DNA from 3 places in the Pseudonocardia sp. ICBG601 genome. Region 3 is predicted to be linked to each of the others. Evidence: predicted binding sites of a transcription regulator. Region 3 holds the regulator's gene; each other region holds the start of a gene.
What was found. Region 3 encodes LexA, which represses DNA repair genes until DNA is damaged. Its sites were predicted from a motif close to CGAACACGTGTTCG; they were not measured.

Region 1 (5,861 bases), on a different contig from region 3:
GCCACGGCGATCCCCGTACCCGCAGGTCGGGGCCGGACCGGCCGTTGCTAGCCTGTACCGGCATCCCCGCAGGTCCCGTGCATTCCGCCGGAAACTGTCGGGGTGCACTGAGAACCTCCTGTCACGGCCGTCCGGGCCGTGACCGTTTCGAGTCCATAGGAGGTGAGTGGTTCTCATGCGTCATTACGAGGTCATGGTCATCCTCGACGGCGGCCTGGACGAGCGCACTGTGCAGCCGTCCCTGGAGCAGTTCCTCACCGTCGTGAAGAACGACGGCGGATCGGTCGAGAAGATCGAGGTCTGGGGCAAGCGCCGCCTGGCCTACGAGATCAAGAAGCAGGGCGAGGCCATCTACGCGGTCCTCGACATCACCGCGGAGCCCGCCACCGTCGCCGAGCTGGACCGCCAGCTGGGTCTGAACGAGTCCGTGCTGCGCACCAAGGTCCTGCGCAAGGACGTCACCCGCACGCCGGCGCCCGCCGCCGGCTGATTGGAGCCGTCATGGCCGGCGAGACCGTCATCACCGTCGTGGGCAACCTGACGGCGGATCCCGAGCTGCGGTTCACCCCGTCCGGCGCCGCGGTCGCCAACTTCACCGTGGCGTCCACCCCGCGCACCTTCGACCGCCAGTCCGGCGAGTGGAAGGACGGCGAGGCGCTCTTCCTGCGCTGCAACATCTGGCGCCAGGCGGCGGAGAACGTCGCCGAGTCCCTGACCCGCGGCGCGCGCGTCGTGGTCCAGGGTCGTCTGCGCCAGCGGTCGTTCGAGACCAAGGAAGGCGAGAAGCGGACCGTCGTGGAGATGGAGGTCGACGAGGTCGGCCCGTCCCTGCGCTACGCGACCGCCAAGGTCAACAAGGTCAACCGGGGCGGAGGCTCCGGTGGCTTCGGTGGCGGCGGCGGTGGCTACGACGGCGGTGGCGCCCGACAGGGTGGCGGTTCCGGCGGCGGAGGCAACTCCGGCGGCGGCTATGACGACCCCTGGGGTTCGGCCCCGCCCGCGGGCAGTGGCGCCGCGTCCGACGACGAGCCCCCCTTCTGATCCACGTACCTCTCCGCCCGTGACGGGCGGAGGACGATCTCCAGGAGCACCACCATGGCCAAGGCCATCGTGCGCAAGCCGAAGAAGAAGGTCTGCGCTTTCTGCAAGGACAAGGCCCAGCTGATCGACTACAAGGACACCGGTCTGCTGCGGAAGTTCATCTCCGACCGCGGCAAGATCCGTGCCCGTCGGGTCTCCGGCAACTGCCGGCAGCACCAGCGGGACGTCGCCGTCGCGGTCAAGAACTCCCGCGAGGTGGCCCTGCTGCCGTACACCTCGACCGCTCGCTGAGGAAGGGGAGACACATGAAGCTCATCCTCAACGCCGACGTCCCGAACCTGGGTGCCCCGGGTGACATCGTCGAGGTCAAGGACGGCTACGGCCGCAACTACCTGCTGCCGCGCAAGCTCGCGGTCGTCGCCACCCGTGGCGCCGAGAAGCAGGTCGAGCAGATCCGCCGGGCCCAGAAGTCCCGCGAGATCCGCGACCTGGGCCACGCCCAGCAGGTCGACTCGCAGCTGCGCAACATCAACGTGACCGTCTCGGCCAAGGCCGGCGACACGGGCCGCCTGTTCGGCTCGATCACCCCGGCCCAGGTCGTCGACGCCGTCAAGGCGGCCGGCGGTCCGCTGCTGGACAAGCGCAGCATCGACGTCCCGGGTCACCTCAAGACCCTGGGCAAGCACCAGGTGCAGGTCCGCCTGCACCCGGAGGTCACCACCGAGCTGCCGATCGCGGTCGTCGCGAGCTGAGCGGTCCGGTGGTCGTACGACCACCGAGCGTGATCAGGGCGGGGTTCGGAGCCATGTGCTCCGGACCCCGCCCTTTCGTGTGTCCGGAGCCGGCCTTACGGGCGTCGCGGACACGGTGTGCAGTCCCGGGTGGACGATCGACACCGATCGAACGACCCCGCACCGGGATGCCTTGTCACGCAGCCGACACGCCGCCCGGTGACGATCCACTCGACGGGCGGGCCTGTGGACGCGCCGGGCGGTGAACGGCCCGCCGGGCGCTCCGACACGCCCGTACGCGGCGTGCGACGACACGCCAGAGCAAAGTTGTCCACAGCTGTGAGTATGCCTCTGACCTGCGGATACGGCCCGTTCCGGGATGCTGTCCCCAGGTTGTCCCCAACACGGTCCCGGGACGGGCGGCATCCGTGCACAGTTCATCCCCAATTCGATCACCAGGCCGGTTCGCCACGGGCCCTGCGGCCGACCTACTGTCGGTCGTGCCGGTACGCGAGCGCCGTGCTCCCCGGGTCGCGCCCGCTGCGGTCCGTCGGGCACCACGCCGGCCGGCAGATCACCGACGACGGTCGCGAGTGAGCGGTACGCACCACTCGCGCGTCGAACGTGCGTTCGGTACTGTGTCCACCGGGGGTGACGCTGCGTATGGCTCTGACGGACGATCGTCCCGGCAACAAGCCCCGTGCGGTCCGTGACGGCGAGAAGGCGTCCGGATCCGGCGAGAGCGCGACGTTCGACCGTCAGCCGCCGCAGGACCTCACGGCCGAACAGTCGGTGCTCGGCGGCATGCTGCTGAGCAAGGACGCGATCGCCGACGTCGTGGAGGTGCTGCAGCCGGAGGACTTCTACCGGCCGGCCCACCAGACCGTGTATGAGACGATCCTGGACCTCTACAGCCGTGGTGAGCCCGCGGACGCGGTGACCGTCTCGGCGGAGCTGCAGCGGCGCGGTGAGCTGGTCCGCCTCGGCGGCGCCCCGTATCTGCACACCCTCATCGCCACCGTGCCCACCGCGGCGAACGCGGCGTACTACGCCGAGATCGTCGGCGAGAAGGCGGTCCTGCGACGGCTGGTCGAGGCCGGCACCCGGATCGTGCAGCTCGGCTACCACGGCGCCGACGGCGGCGACGTCGACGACGCGGTGGACCGGGCCCAGGCCGCGGTCTACGAGGTCACCGAGCGCACCACCACCGAGGACTACACGGTGCTGGAGGAGCTCCTCCAGCCCACCATGGACGAGATCGACGCGATCGCCTCCCGGGACGGCCAGTCCACGGGTGTGCCGACCGGCTTCGCCGACCTCGACCAGGTCACCAACGGTCTGCACCCGGGCCAGATGATCGTCGTCGCCGCGAGGCCGGGTCTGGGCAAGTCGACCCTGGGTCTGGACTTCGCCCGCTCCTGCTCCATCGGCAACGGTATGACCAGCGCGTTCTTCTCACTCGAGATGAGCAAGTCCGAGATCGTCATGCGTCTGCTGTCGGCGGAGGCCCGGATCCGGCTGGCCGACATGCGCGCCGGCCGGATGTCGGACGAGGACTGGACGCGGATGGCGCGGCGGATGTCGGAGATCTCCGAGGCTCCGCTCTACATCGACGACTCGCCGAACCTGACGCTCATGGAGATCCGGGCCAAGGCGCGCCGGCTCAAGCAGCGCTACGACCTGAAGCTGATCATCCTGGACTACCTGCAGCTGATGACCTCCGGCCGCAAGGTCGAGTCCCGCCAGCAGGAGGTCTCGGAGTTCTCCCGGCAGATCAAACTCCTCGCGAAAGAGCTGGACGTCCCGGTGGTGGCGATGAGCCAGCTCAACCGTGGCCCCGAGCAGCGCACCGACAAGCGGCCGATGCTGTCGGACCTGCGTGAGTCCGGCTCGATCGAGCAGGACGCGGACATGGTGGTGCTGCTGCACCGCCCCGACGCGTTCGAACAGGACGACCCGCGCGCCGGTGAGGCCGACCTGATCCTGGCCAAGCACCGTAACGGCCCGACCACGACGATCACCGTCGCCCACCAGCTGCACTACAGCCGGTTCTCCGACCTCGCCCACGGCTGAGGCCGGGCCGGACGCGCCGTGCGTCCCGGGCCCGGTGCGTGCCGGCGTACGAGTGGGCCGGCGTGCGGGTGGGCCGGCGTGCGGGTGGGCCGGCGTGCGGGTGGGCCGGTGTACGGATGGCCGGTCAGGCGGTGCCGGGCCGCGCCTGCGGACCGGTGGTGGCCGCGACGGCCAGCGCGAGGGCGGCCACGACGATCCCCGCGACGACGACCGGAACGCTCACCAGCACGGCGCCGAGCAGCAGCACGACCAGCGCGATCCCCAGCAGCATCGTCGGGAACGGCCCCGAGCCGTGCACGGTGCGCCGGTCGCGGGCGAACCCGGCGAGCAGCCGTCCGCCGTGCCGGGCCGGGGCGTGCAGCGCGGTGTTCAGCGCGGAGATCCGGCGGACCAGTTGCGGGTCGGTCCGGCGCAGCTGCACCTCGATCTCGTGCAGCCGACGGTTCTCACGCTCGCTCAGCACCGCGGCAACCCCTCGCGTCCGTGTCCCGGCAGACACGGTCGTGCCGCCGTCCGGCACGGGGCGTCGTCGATCCGGCCTGGTACCGACGTTACGTGACCGATTCGTGATCTCGGCGACCGGGCCGACCGGCTCACATGCGCCCGTCCTCACACCGGGGGGCCGGCGCCCGGGGTCACCAGAGGGAGACGCGGTCCCGGCGGGGGCCTGCGGGGGCGCCGAGGCGGGCGATCAGGGCGGCCCAGGACCGTGCGGTTCCCGGTGTCCGGGACGGGCGGGGGCGCAGCCAGCGGACCGCGAGGTCCGGGTCGTCCGGGTCGACGTCGAAGCGCTCCCGCCGTGGGAGACGGGTGACGCTGCGGAGCTCGACGACGGTCCCGCTCGCGACGGACTGGACGCCGTAGAGGCAGCCCGGCGGGACGAGCAGCCGCTGCGGGCCCTCGAGCAGGGCGACGGCGAGCCGGCCGAAGGTGCCGCCGTCCGGCCGGGCGTCGATGACGACGGCGTAGCCGCTGCCACGGGGGACGCCGAGCAGCATCGCGTCGCCGGGGTGGCCGAACAGGCCGAGCACGGCGTCCTGGGCGGGCCGGCGCCGTCGTCGCACGGTGAAGGGGGCGAGGTCCGGTCCGGAGGCGCCGGTCGCGGTCGGGTCGAGCAGCAGCGCGCCGGGCACCACGGTCCGTACGACGTCCACTCGACCTCCCTCGGGTCCGGTCACCGCGTGCGACGGGCGCGCGGTGGGCTGCGGTTGCGGTACCGGAGGTGACAACGAGCGGCCCCGGTCCCGGTGACGCAGCGCGAGTCCGCGTTGCTCCGATCGAGTGCACAGCGGGCAGTCGGGCGCCGTACCTGTTACCGCGACCGGTACGCCCGCGACGAGCGAATGTGCCTGGCGAGCACCCGCCGCGGGGTACGTGGTGCCGAGACCGTTGCGCTGCGTGGGAACGGTCGTGCCCGGCCCGGGGCCACGCCGTGTACGCGGTGGTGGACCCGTGCACGCAGCGTCCGACCGCCGAGGCGCGCAGTCACCGATCGGGGGAGCATGGGGGGTTGCGGTTACCCTCGGACCGGGGAGGCGACATGCGTGGTCGACTCGGCGAGCTCGAGGCCGCCGTGATGGACGTGTTGTGGAGCGGTGTGGGCCCGTGCCGGGTGCGCGACGTCCGCGCCCGTCTGGCCCCGGCCCGCCCGCTGGCGTACACGACCGTCATGACGGTGCTCGACAACCTGCACCGCAAGGGCTGGGTGCGGCGTGAGCTGGAGGGTCGCGCCTACCTCTACACGCCGGCCGCGAGCCGCGAGGAGGAGACCGCGCGTGCCCTGCGCGACCTGCTCGACGGTCCGGGCGACACCGAGGCGGTCCTCCTGCACTTCGCGCGCTCGGTGACCGAGCGCGAGTCAGCCGTGCTGCGCGCCGCCCTCCAGAGCCCCGACCGCGGCTGTCACCGCGCTCCCGGGTCCCGATCGCGGCCGACATCGCCCTAAGAGCGTGTTTGGAAATGGTGGGTGTGTCGGGATGGTCGACACGGCTGGGGTGCTCCATCGTGGTCGGCATG
Region 2 (5,861 bases), on a different contig from region 3:
TCGAGGGCTTGCGCGCCGTGCCCGCGGCGGACCCGACGACCTCCTCGTCGGTGCTGCCCGGGGCGGGCCGCTCGTCGAGCGCGGCCAGGTCGGGCACCGGGACCTGCACCTCGACCCGGATCGTCTTGGGGATCGCGGGCTGCACGACCTCGACCGGGCGGGTGCCGGACAGGAACGTCGAGACCTCGTCCACCGGGCGCACGGTCGCCGAGAGCCCGATCCGCTGCGGGGTGGCCTCGGTGATCTCCTCGAGGCGCTCCAGCGACACCGCCAGGTGCGCCCCCCGCTTCGTCCCGGCGACGGCGTGCACCTCGTCGAGGATCACGGTCGTCACCCCGCGCAGCGACTCCCGCGCGGCCGAGGTGAGCAGCAGGAACAGCGACTCCGGGGTGGTCACCAGCACGTCCGGCGGGGTGCGCTGGAACTGGCGCCGCTCGTCGGCCGGGGTGTCGCCGGTGCGCATCCCGACGGTGATGTCGGGGACCGGCTCGTCGAGCCGCTGCGCGGCCTGGCGGATGCCGGTCAGCGGCGAGCGCAGGTTGCGCTGCACGTCGACGGCGAGGGCCTTGAGCGGTGAGACGTAGAGGACCCGGCAGCGGTGCTTCGGCTCGGCGGGCGGCGGGGTGGCGGCGAGCCGGTCCAACGCCCACAGGAACGCGGCGAGGGTCTTGCCGGACCCGGTCGGCGCGACGACGAGCGCGTTGCGCCCGGCCTGCGCCGCGGACCAGGCGCCCTCCTGGGCCGCCGTGGGCGCGGCGAAGGCCCCCTCGAACCACTGGCGGGTGGCAGGGGAGAAGCCCTCGAGTGCGGTCACGCCGACCATCATGCGGGTGGGGTCCGACAGTCACCCGTCGAGCGCCCGTCGGACCGGGCGTGACCTGCGACGTCAGCGGGCGGCGTCGGCCCTCGTGCGGGGCCAGACCTCCGCGGTGTCCTCGGCCGGGAACTCGGCGACGACCGCCGCGACCGTCCAGACCATCGACGCCAGGAAGTCCACGCCCAGCGCGTCGACGTAGTGCGAGGTCTCGCGGGCGTCGGCCGGGTCGACGAGCGGGGCGACCGTGTAGCGGGCCCGGGCCGCGTAGCGCGGGCCCAGGTTGCTCCCGATCCAGGCCAGTGCCCGCTCGGAGCGGTCGTCGTGGTCGGCGAGCGCGGTGCGGGCGGCGTCGTACCAGTCGGCCAGCACCAGGAAGGCCAGCGACCAGCCGGGCGGGGTGGCGTCCGGCGGCATGTCCCGGTCGACCGCGGTCAGCCGGCGCACGGCGAACCGGGCCGGGTCGGGCCCCGGCGTGGCGAGGGTCTCGCGCACCGCTCCGGCCAGCACGTCGGAGACCATGCGGTAGGCGTTCTGCAGCTCCGCGTCGTCCGTGCCCGCCGACCTGCGTGTGTTCGGGGTCGTGCCCGCCATGTCCACCGTCCTCCGCTCGTGTGGCCGGGCCGGAGCGTAACGCCCTGGCGCGCGGCGGCCGTCGCACGGCAGCATCCGTCCGTGACCGCCGCACCCGACGCCGTCTCCCCGCCGCAGGACCCCGCCCAGCCCCGCCTGCTGGCGGTGCTCGCGATCGGGCAGGTGCTCGGTGGGACGGCCGTCGCGACCTCGATCGCGGCGAGCTCGCTGGTCGCCTCCCGGCTGTCCGGCTCGCCCGCGGTCGGTGGCGTCGCGTCGACGGCGAGCGTGCTGGGCGCGGCGGGTGCGGCCGCCGTCGTCGCACGGGTGGCCCAGGCCCGGGGACGGCGTCCCGCGCTGGTCGGCGGTCATCTGGTGGGGCTGCTCGGCGCGGTCGGTGCCGTCGTCGCGGCCACGACCGGCTCGGTGGCGCTGCTGCTGGTGTCGTTGCTGCTGGTGGGCTCGGGGACGGCGGTCGGGCTCGCCGCGCGCTACGCCGCCACCGACCTGGCCGCGCCGGTGCGGGCCGGCCGCGCGCTCGCGCTGGTGGTGTGGGCGACGACGGTCGGTGCGGTCGCCGGGCCGAACCTGCTCGGTCCGCTGGACGCCGTGGCCGTGTCGGTCGGGCTGCCCGGTGTCGCCGGTCCGTACCTGCTCTGCGCGGTCGCGTTCGCCCTGGCGGCCCTGACCGGGTGGCTGGGTCTGCGGCCCGACCCGCTGCTGCGGGCCCGGGAGCGCGCGGGCACCCCGGCCATCGCGCCGGGGGCCACGGTGGTGCGGCCGTGGGCGGTGCTGCGGGCCTCGCGCCCCGCGCTGCTCGGCGCGGTCGGCATCGTGCTCGGGCACGCGGTGATGGTCGGGCTGATGTCGATGACCCCGGTGCACATGGACCACGGCGGCGCGGCGCTGTCGGTCGTCGGGCTGTTGATCAGCCTGCACATCGCGGGGATGTACGCGCTCAGCCCGCTGTTCGGGTGGCTCGCCGACCGGCTCGGACCGGCGCGGGTGCTGGCCGGTGCCGGGGTGCTGCTGCCGCTGGCGGGGGTGGTCTGCGCCCTCGCCGCGCCGACCGCGACCGGCCTGCTGTCGGTAGGCCTGGTGCTGCTCGGCCTGGGCTGGTCGGCAGCGGTGGTGGGCGGGTCGGCGCAGCTCACGGCGTCGCTGGCGGTGGCCGACCGGCCGCGGGTGCAGGGCTCGGTGGACGTGGCGATGAACCTGGCCGGCGCCGCCGCCGGGATCGTGGCCGGGGTGCTCGTGACGGTGTCGTCCTACGCGCTGCTCGGCGCGCTGGTGGTCGTGGCGACGGTGCCGTTCCTGCTGGTGGCCGCGCGCGCGGCCCGCACGGGACGCCCGGCGGCCGGCTGAGCGGGACCCTCAGCGACGGCGCTGGTGGAGCCACCAGCGCACCAGCACGACCAGCGCGGACAGCAGAGCGAGCAGCGACACGACCTGCCACGCCAGCGGCGACCCGATGCCGGTCGTCGCGAGGACCTCGTCGGCGACGTCGACCGGGACGGTGGCGAGCAGTTCGGACATATCACCCAGGCTACCGGCTCCGGGCCGTCATCGGGCGGACACCGCACGGAACGGGTGACCCGTCTACCCTCGCGGGCGTGCGACTGAGCCACTTCCGGGAACTGATGGAGGGCGAGTTCGGGCCGGTGCGGGCGGCGTCGCTGGCCCGTGACCACGTCTTCGCCGACCTCGGCGGCCGGACCGTCGAGCAGGCGATCGAGGCGGGTCTCGACCTGCGCCGGGTCTGGCGCGCGGTCTGCGCGGCCTACGAGGTCCCACCCGCACGGCGGTAGCGGCGCCCCGGGCGGTCGTGGTGACCGCTCGGCTCCCGTGGGTGCCCGGTCGGCGTGTCGCGGTGTCGGATCGAACGCGTGTTCGTCTACGGTTCCGGCAGGGCCCGCGGTACCGGTCCTGCGGCGCGGTGTCGGACGAGTTGTCCACAGGCGCCGATCCGGGCCCGTAACTGTCAGGGGTACCCCATACCGTTGTGGTGTGCCTCCCCGAAAGACACCAGCAGGACCCGATCGTCGACCACCAGCGAGGAGTCAAGAGATGTCCGCTCCGGACCGCGGCAAGGCGCTCGAACTCGCCCTCGCCCAGATCGAGAAGAACCACGGCAAGGGATCGGTGATGCGCCTGGGCGACCAGGCCCGCGTCCCGATCAGTGCCATCTCCACGGGCTCCATCGCGCTCGACGTCGCGCTCGGCGTCGGGGGCATCCCGCGCGGCCGCGTCGTCGAGATCTACGGCCCGGAGTCCAGCGGTAAGACGACCGTCGCGCTGCACTGCGTGGCGAGCGCGCAGGCCGCGGGCGGTGTCGCGGCGTTCATCGACGCCGAGCACGCGCTCGACCCGGAGTACGCCAAGGCGCTCGGTGTCGACACCGACGACCTGCTGGTCTCCCAGCCGGACACCGGTGAGCAGGCGCTGGAGATCGCGGACATGCTGATCCGCTCCGGCGCGCTCGACATCATCGTCATCGACTCGGTGGCCGCGCTCGTGCCGCGCGCCGAGATCGAGGGCGAGATGGGCGACAGCCACGTCGGTCTGCAGGCCCGGCTGATGAGCCAGGCGCTGCGGAAGATCACCGGTGCGCTCAGCAACTCCGGCACCACCGCGATCTTCATCAACCAGCTGCGCGAGAAGATCGGCGTGATGTTCGGGTCCCCGGAGACCACGACCGGTGGTAAGGCGCTGAAGTTCTACGCGTCGGTCCGTATGGACATCCGCCGCATCGAGACCCTGAAGGACGGCACCGACATGGTCGGCAGCCGGACCCGGGTCAAGGTCGTGAAGAACAAGGTGGCCCCGCCGTTCAAGCAGGCGGAGTTCGACGTGCTCTACGGCGTCGGCATCTCCAAGGAGGGTTCGCTGATCGACGTGGGCGTCGAGCAGGGGATCATCCGCAAGTCCGGTGCCTGGTACACCTACGAGGGCGACCAGATGGGGCAGGGCAAGGAGAACGCCCGCAAGTTCCTCAAGGAGAACCCGGACGTCGCCGCCGAGGTCGAGAAGCGCATCAAGGAGAAGCTGGGGATCGGCGCCGTCGTCGACGCCGAGGAGACCAGCCCGGTCGAGCCCCTCCCGGCCCCGGTCGACTTCTGAGCGTGACCGGCGAGCGCGACGGGTCCGGAGGCACGTCCGGACGGGACGGTGCGGAGCCGACCAGGCCCCGCACCGTCCCGCTCGACGACCTGTTCGGCGTGACCCCGTCGGTCACCGACGAGCAGGATCCGCCCGCGATCCGGACCGCCGACCCGACCGGCGGTGGGCCGGACGAGTCCGTCGCCGAGCCCCCGGCGGTCCCCGGCTGGGACACGAGCCCCCACCAGGTCTCGTTCGCCGCGCTGAGCGGCGCCGACGAGGCCCCCACGACGGCGACCGACCCGCCGGCGGCCTGGTCCCCGGGCCCCGCGGCGGACGGCGCGACGGACGAGGCGGCGGCCCCCGCCCCGGTCCGCAGACTGACCCTCGACGGCCCCGGCCCCGCTTCCGGCGGGAGTGCGGGCGACGGCGTCGACGATGCGGGACCCGGTTCGCCCCGTGTGGTCTCCTTCGAGGAGCTGTCCGGACGGGGTGCTCGCCGCAGCGGACCCCGTCGCGACCGCGCGACCCCGCGTCGGCGTCCGGCCGCCGCGGCAGGCCCGACCGACCGGGACGCCGCGGCCGCCGCGCCCGAGGGCACCGGGCCGGACCCGGTCGAGGAGAGCACCACTCCCCGTGGCCGGCGCCGTGGAGAGGGCCGTGGCCGGGGGAGACGCCGGGGCGTGGACGCCACCCCACGCGTCGAGACACCGCAGGAGCAGGAGACCCGCGCCCGCGACATCTGCCTGCGCCTGCTCACCGACCGCGCCCGCACGGTCAAGGAGCTCGGCGACGCGCTGCGCCGCAAGGAGATCCCCGACGAGGTCGCGCACCGCGTCCTCGACCGGTTCGACGAGGTCGGGCTCGTCGACGACCAGGCCTTCGCCGAGCAGTGGGTCCGGTCCCGGCACCGCCACCGCGGCCTCGGCAAGCGGGCGATCGCGATGGAGCTGCACCGCAAGGGCGTCGACCGCGAGATCGCCGACGAGGCGCTCACCGGTATCGACGACGACTCCGAACGCGACCGGGCCCGCGAGCTCGTCGTACGGCGGCTGCGGAGCCTGCCCGTCGGGAGTCGCGAGGAGCGGCAGTCCAGCGCCCGCAAGCTGGTCGGCATGCTCGCGCGCAAGGGCTACGGGCCCGGGGTCGCCTACGGGGTGGTCAAGGAGGAGATCGCCGCCGCCGGTGCGGAGGCCGACGAGTTGGGCGAGGCCCCGCCCGAGGACTGACCCGTCCCGGGCGGGACCCGCCGCCCGGTCACGACCGCAGGTACCAGGCGAACCAGTCCCGCATCGTCGGCGCGAGGTAGTGGGTGGGCGGCACCTGCTCGGCCGGGAACAGCGCGAACCCCTGCGGGGCGTGCCCGGGCCGGTCG
Region 3 (5,861 bases):
GCGGGGTGGGGGAGACCCGCTCCTGCGGCACCGGGACCGTCGCCGCCGCCGTCGCCGCGCTGCGGCACGCCGGGCACCCCGCCGGCGACGTGCAGGTCACCGTCCCGGGCGGGCTGCTGCGGGTGACGGTGGAGGCGGGTACCGACGAGCGGACCGGGCCCACGACGCTGCACGGCCCGGCCGTGCTGCTCGCGTCCGGGGAGCTGGACCGCGCGTGGTGGGACGCGCCCGCCTGAGCATCGCGAATCCGGGCGGACACGGGCCCCGCGACGTGGGAGGATGGCGTCAAGATGACTGATGCCCACACGCACCCCTCCGTGACCCCCTCCACGTCGAACCCGGTTCCGACGGGTGGCGAGCTCGACCTGGAGGAGCGCACGTCGCTGCGCCGGATCCACGGGCTGTCCACCGAGCTCACCGACATCACCGAGGTCGAGTACCGCAAGCTCCAGCTGGAGCGGGTCGTGCTCGTCGGCGTCTGGACCGAGGGCACGGCCGAGCAGGCCGAGAACTCGATGACCGAGCTGGCCCGCCTCGCCGAGACCGCCGGTTCCGAGGTGATGGACGGCCTCGTCCAGCGCCGCTCCAGCCCGGACCCGGCCACGTTCATCGGCTCCGGCAAGGTCGAGGAGCTGCTCGGGACCGTCCGCGCCACCGGCGCCGACACCGTGATCTGCGACGGCGAGCTCTCGCCCGGCCAGCTCCGTCAGCTGGAGGAGCGGCTCAAGGTCAAGGTCATCGACCGGACCGCGCTGATCCTCGACATCTTCGCCCAGCACGCCCGTTCCCGGGACGGCAAGGCCCAGGTCGAGCTCGCGCAGCTGTCCTACCTGCTGCCGCGGCTGCGCGGCTGGGGTGAGGCGCTGTCCCGGCAGGTCGGTGGCCGCGCCGCGGGCGGTGTCGGTATCGGTGGCCGTGGCCCCGGTGAGACGAAGATCGAGCTGGACCGGCGCCGGATCCGCGCGCGCATGTCGAAGCTGCGCCGCGAGATCGGTGCGATGCGCCAGGTCCGCGAGACCCAGCGCGGCAGCCGTCGCCGCAACGAGATCCCCTCGGTCGCGATCGTCGGCTACACCAACGCGGGCAAGTCGAGCCTGCTCAACCAGCTCACCGACGCCGGGGTGCTGGTGCAGGACGCGCTGTTCGCGACGCTGGACCCGACCACCCGCAAGGCGCAGACGCCCGACGGGCACGACTACACCCTCACCGACACCGTCGGGTTCGTGCGGCACCTGCCGCACCAGCTCGTCGAGGCGTTCCGCTCCACGCTGGAGGAGGCCGCCCGGGCCGACCTGCTGGTGCACGTCGTCGACGGGTCCGACCCGCTGCCCGACGACCAGATCGCCGCGGTCCGCCAGGTGCTCGTCGAGGTCGGGGAGGCCGCGGGCGACACGATGCCGCCCGAGCTGCTCGTGATCAACAAGACCGACGCGGCCGGTGACCTCGCGCTGGCCCGGCTGCGGCACGCCCAGCCGGACGCGGTGTTCGTCTCCGCGCACAGCGGCGCCGGGATCCCGCAGCTCCGGGAGCGCATCGCCGAGCGCCTGCCGCGCCCGGAGTACGAGGTCGACCTCCTGCTGCCCTACACCGAGGGTGCGCTGGTCGCGCGGCTGCACGACGACGGCGAGATCCTCGCCGAGGAGCACACCGCCGACGGCACCCGGATCCGGGCGCGGGTGAAGCCCGAGCTGGGCACCGCGGTGCTGCCGTTCGCGGTGGCGGGCTCGGCCCTGCCGACCGGGACCGGCACCGACCTGCCGGCGACGGCGGCGGGCCACTGAGCGTCCCACCGGCCGGGCGAGCGGGTCCCGGGGTCGTGGCCCGCCGCCTGACCGCGGTCCTCTGCCTGTCCGGTGCGCTCACGGGTGCGGCCGCGCCGCCGCCCGGGGCGACCCCGGTCTGCTCGATCGACGACCCGCGGCTGGAGGAGCTGTCCGGGCTGGTCGCCGAGGGCCCGCCCGGCGCGGCCCCGCAGCGCTACCACGCCATCGTCGACGGCGGCGGGACCGCGCGGGCGTTCACCCTGGACCCGGCCGGCTGCGCGGTCACCGGCACCCGGCAGGCCGACGTCGCGGTCACCGACGTCGAGGACCTCGGCCTCGGACCGGGCGGGGAGCTCTGGCTCGCCGACACCGGCGACAACGGGGCGCAGCGCGGGTCGGTCCGGCTCGTCGTGCTGCCCCCGGTCGGGCCGCCACGGGTGCACGACCTGATCTACCCCGACGGTCCGCGCGACGTCGAGGCCCTGCTGGTCGGCGACGACGGCGTGCCCCTGCTGGTCGACAAGACCACCGGGGCCGCCGGGGTCTACCGGCCCGCCGCTCCGCTGCGCGACGGCGGGGACCCCGTGGAGCTGCGCCGGGTGGCCCAGGTCGTGCTGCCCTGGTCCGGCACCGGCGGCGGGCCGCTCGGGGCCGCCGGGTCGCGCACGGTCACCGGCGGCGGGGTCTCGCCGGCCGGGGCCGAGGGCGGGCGCGCCGCCGTGCTGCGGACCTACACCGACGCCTGGGTGTTCCCGCTGCCCGCCGGCGGACCGGCGACGGCGGACGCGCTGGTCGAGGCCCTGGGCGGGGCACCGCTGCCGGTGCCGCTGCCGGGGGAGGCCCAGGGTGAGGCGGTCGCCCCGGACGGCCGGGGCGCGTTGCACTCCGGGAGCGAGGCGCGGGGCCTGACCGCGGCGGCGATCACGGTCGTCCCGGGCGCGGTGACCGCGGCGACCGTTCCGCGGGCACCGGTCGTGCCCCAGCCCGCCGAAGTGCCGGAGTACCGCACGTACCCGTCGTGGCTGCCCGCCGCGGGCGGGGCCGCGGCGCTCGGGACGCTGCTGGTCGCCGGCGCCGTCGCGATGTCCCTGCACGGACGGCGCCGCCGGTCCCGCTGACCGCGGGACGGGGCGCCGTCCGCGACGGTCAGAGGCGGCGCAGGACCGCCACGACGCGGCCGAGGATCGACGCGTCGTCACCCGGGATCGGGTCGTAGGCGTCGTTCGCGGGCATCAGCCAGATGTGCCCGTCCTTGCGGCGGAACGTCTTCACGGTCGCCTCGCCGTCGATCATCGCGGCCACGACCTCGCCCTGCTCGGCCACCGGCTGCTGGCGCACGACGACCCAGTCGCCGTCGGTGATCGCGGCGTCGACCATCGAGTCGCCCTTGACGTTGAGCAGGAACAGCGTGCCCTCGCCGACGATCTCGCGCGGCAGCGGGAACACGTCCTGCACGGCCTGCTCGGCCAGGATCGGGCCACCGGCGGCGATGTCGCCGATGAGCGGCACGAACGCCGGCGCCGGCCGCGCGGAACGCAGGTCGGCGGTGTCGGTGTCGGAGTCGGTCCCGTCGGTACCGGCGATCTGCTCCGGGCTGCGGACGTCGACCGCGCGGGTGCGGTTCGGGTCGCGCCGGAGGAAGCCCTTGCGCTCCAGGGTGCGGAGCTGGTGGTGCACCGACGAGGTGGACGTGAGGCCCACCGCGTCACCGATCTCGCGGACGCTGGGCGGGTAGCCGTACCGGTCCACCCAGTCCCGGATGACGGCCAGGACCTTCTTCTGCCGCGGGGTCAGGCCGCGGGTGTCGGCCGCGGGGTCGGGGAACTCCCGGACCTTCGCGGATCCCCGGTCCGCGGCGGTGCCGGTCACGCCGGGACCACCGTGTCCGGTGTCGTCCGCTGCCATCGCATTCGCCTCCTCGGGGTACTTACGGCGACGACCCTAGCCGCCGCGGGCCCGTTCGCCAAACATGCGTTCGAAGTCGCCCGGGGCGTGTCGTGGATTCCGTCGGGCCGCGGTGGTACAACATCGCACAGGCGTTCGATCGAACACTGGTTCGATCGAACGCGGTCCGCGTCGCCGCCCGGCCGCGCGGGGGAGACCGGCAGCGGGAACGGCAGCGGGGGTGGCGATCGTGGGTACGGCGGTCATCGGGGACGTGACGGTCATCGGGCGGGTCCCGGTGCGCACCACGACCGACGGGGTGCGTCCCGGCCCGGCGCCGGGCGTCGTGCGCCGTGCGGTGGCCGCGTCGGGTGTCCTGCTCGCCTCGGCGGCCGCGGTCGTCGCGCTCGGGGTGCTCGCCGACGTCGCGGTCGCCACCCAGGGCCCGGCCGGGCCGCCCGCGGTCGGCGCACCACGCTGAGAACGTCCCGGCACGGGCGACGACCTGCGGGAACGCAGTTGTTGTCGGTGCCGGGTGCTACACCGCTCGTACGCCCGTTCGACCGGGCTCGGGGAAGGGCCGGTCGGGAGCGGGGGAGACGAGACCGTCCGGGGGACGGGCGGTCCGACGGCAGGAGGAACCATGCGAGAGCTCGACGAGCGGATCCGCGACCACGGCGCGGTCGGCTGCCTGACCGGCGCCCCGGCGCCCGGCACCCCCACCTCGCGCGCCCGGCGCGCCGCCCGGGAGCGGGTGCGGGCCGCCGACGGCCTCGCTGGTGCGGCCGGTGCCGGCTCGTCGGCCGCCGCCCGCGCGGCCCACCGGTGGGCCGCCCACGGGGCGCGCGAGCGCGCACTGACCGAGTCGGTCGCCCGCCATCCCGCCGCCCGTTCCCGGCGCACCCCGGTGCCCGGTCCCTCGGGGGCCGGTCCCGCCGGCGGTCCGAACCTCGCCGTCCGGACGCCCCGCTGCACCACCGCGGACCCGGCCCCGGGGGCGACGGCGACCCTGACGCGGCCCGCACCGGCCGCGGCGCCGGCCCGTACGCGGTCGGTGGCCGTGCCGGCACCGCGCACCGTCCGTCCGCCGTCCCGGCGCTGCCTGGTCCCGGCGCGCCCGCGCCCGGCCCGCAGCCGCGCCCGCGGTCGCCTGGAGCGGTTCCTCACCGGGGTCGCGGCCCTGCTGTGCGCGACGACCGCGGTGGTGGCGCTCGGGCTGCTGGGCGACGCGGCGGCGGGCTGGAACGCCCCCGCGGCCGCCGTGCCGTCGGTCGGCGCCGTGCGCTGACCTCGGCCGGCGCCGCGCCCGGGGCGCGCACGGCTGTGCGCCGCGCGGCGGGGCGGTCCGAGGTGGTGACGGTGCGGAGCGGCGGACGCCGTGTCGGCGTGGCATCGGGTGACGGCGTGCGCGGGGATGGCGCACGGGTGTCGGGGCGCGGTCGCCGGGATGTCGTCGGAGGAGTCGGCGACGTGCCGCCGGGCGCGTCCGCAGGGCGTGTCCCCGCATCGGGTGGCCGCCGGTCGCGGTCCCTGCGGCGCGACGGACGGCGCCGCCCGCGACGTTCCTCGGCGCCACCAGCGCCGATGCCCCGCTCCATGATCGTCGGCGACGGACCGGTCGCGGAACGTGGTGTGCGAGGCTCGGATCCCGATCGGGCGAAGCTCGGCGTGGCGTGGGCCCCGGGATGGCGTACCCCTAGATGTAGGGGTTACATTGGTGTCGTTCCGCCACTGGTTGGGGGGACTGATCGCTGCGGAGAGTTTCCGGAACGTCACGGAAGAGGGGTGTGAGCGTCCATGCGCTGCCCGTTCTGCCGACACCCGGACTCCCGCGTGATCGACTCCCGGACCGCCGACGACGGGACATGCACCCGCCGGCGCCGGTCCTGCACCTCGTGCGGACGACGGTTCACCACGGTCGAGGAGGCCGTGCTCGCCGTCGTCAAGCGCAGCGGGGTGACCGAACCCTTCAGCCGGCAGAAGGTCGTCGGCGGGGTTCGGCGGGCGTGCCAGGGCCGGCCGGTCGACGAGGACGACCTGCAACAGCTCGCCCACCGGGTCGAGGAGACGGTGCGGGCGCGCGGGGCGGCGGAGCTTCCCAGCCACGAGGTCGGGCTGGCGATCCTCGGGCCGCTGCGTGAGCTCGACGAGGTCGCGTACCTGCGGTTCGCGAGTGTCTATCGGTCCTTCTCCTCCATCGAGGACTTCGAGAAG

Region 1: dnaB (replicative DNA helicase) is a predicted target of LexA. The motif match lies at 2,392-2,405, and genes of this name have one in related genera.
Region 2: recA (recombinase RecA) is a predicted target of LexA. The motif match lies at 3,267-3,280, and genes of this name have one in related genera.

Annotation. Positions count from the first base shown of each region.
Region 1 is NZ_JAHLJA010000017.1:19,743-25,603, forward strand. Features, by position in the region: gene rpsF (30S ribosomal protein S6) at 176-490, shown strand; gene KPL57_RS06985 (single-stranded DNA-binding protein) at 502-1,041, shown strand; gene rpsR (30S ribosomal protein S18) at 1,096-1,332, shown strand; gene rplI (50S ribosomal protein L9) at 1,347-1,793, shown strand; gene dnaB (replicative DNA helicase) at 2,436-3,845, shown strand; gene KPL57_RS07005 (DUF3040 domain-containing protein) at 3,970-4,308, opposite strand; gene KPL57_RS07010 (dTDP-4-dehydrorhamnose 3,5-epimerase family protein) at 4,481-4,999, opposite strand; gene KPL57_RS07015 (BlaI/MecI/CopY family transcriptional regulator) at 5,386-5,790, shown strand; gene KPL57_RS07020 (IS5 family transposase) at 5,822-5,861, shown strand, end outside.
Region 2 is NZ_JAHLJA010000148.1:2,497,381-2,503,241, forward strand. Features, by position in the region: gene KPL57_RS41285 (ATP-dependent helicase) at 1-826, opposite strand, end outside; gene KPL57_RS41290 (hypothetical protein) at 887-1,408, opposite strand; gene KPL57_RS41295 (MFS transporter) at 1,490-2,752, shown strand; gene KPL57_RS41300 (hypothetical protein) at 2,762-2,923, opposite strand; gene KPL57_RS41305 (DUF3046 domain-containing protein) at 3,001-3,195, shown strand; gene recA (recombinase RecA) at 3,455-4,507, shown strand; gene KPL57_RS70700 (RecX family transcriptional regulator) at 4,510-5,715, shown strand; gene KPL57_RS41320 (hypothetical protein) at 5,744-5,861, opposite strand, start outside.
Region 3 is NZ_JAHLJA010000002.1:843,912-849,772, forward strand. Features, by position in the region: gene dapF (diaminopimelate epimerase) at 1-236, shown strand, start outside; gene hflX (GTPase HflX) at 291-1,781, shown strand; gene KPL57_RS03970 (hypothetical protein) at 1,817-2,881, shown strand; gene lexA (transcriptional repressor LexA) at 2,910-3,668, opposite strand; gene KPL57_RS03980 (hypothetical protein) at 3,898-4,128, shown strand; gene KPL57_RS03985 (hypothetical protein) at 4,291-4,935, shown strand; gene nrdR (transcriptional regulator NrdR) at 5,445-5,861, shown strand, end outside.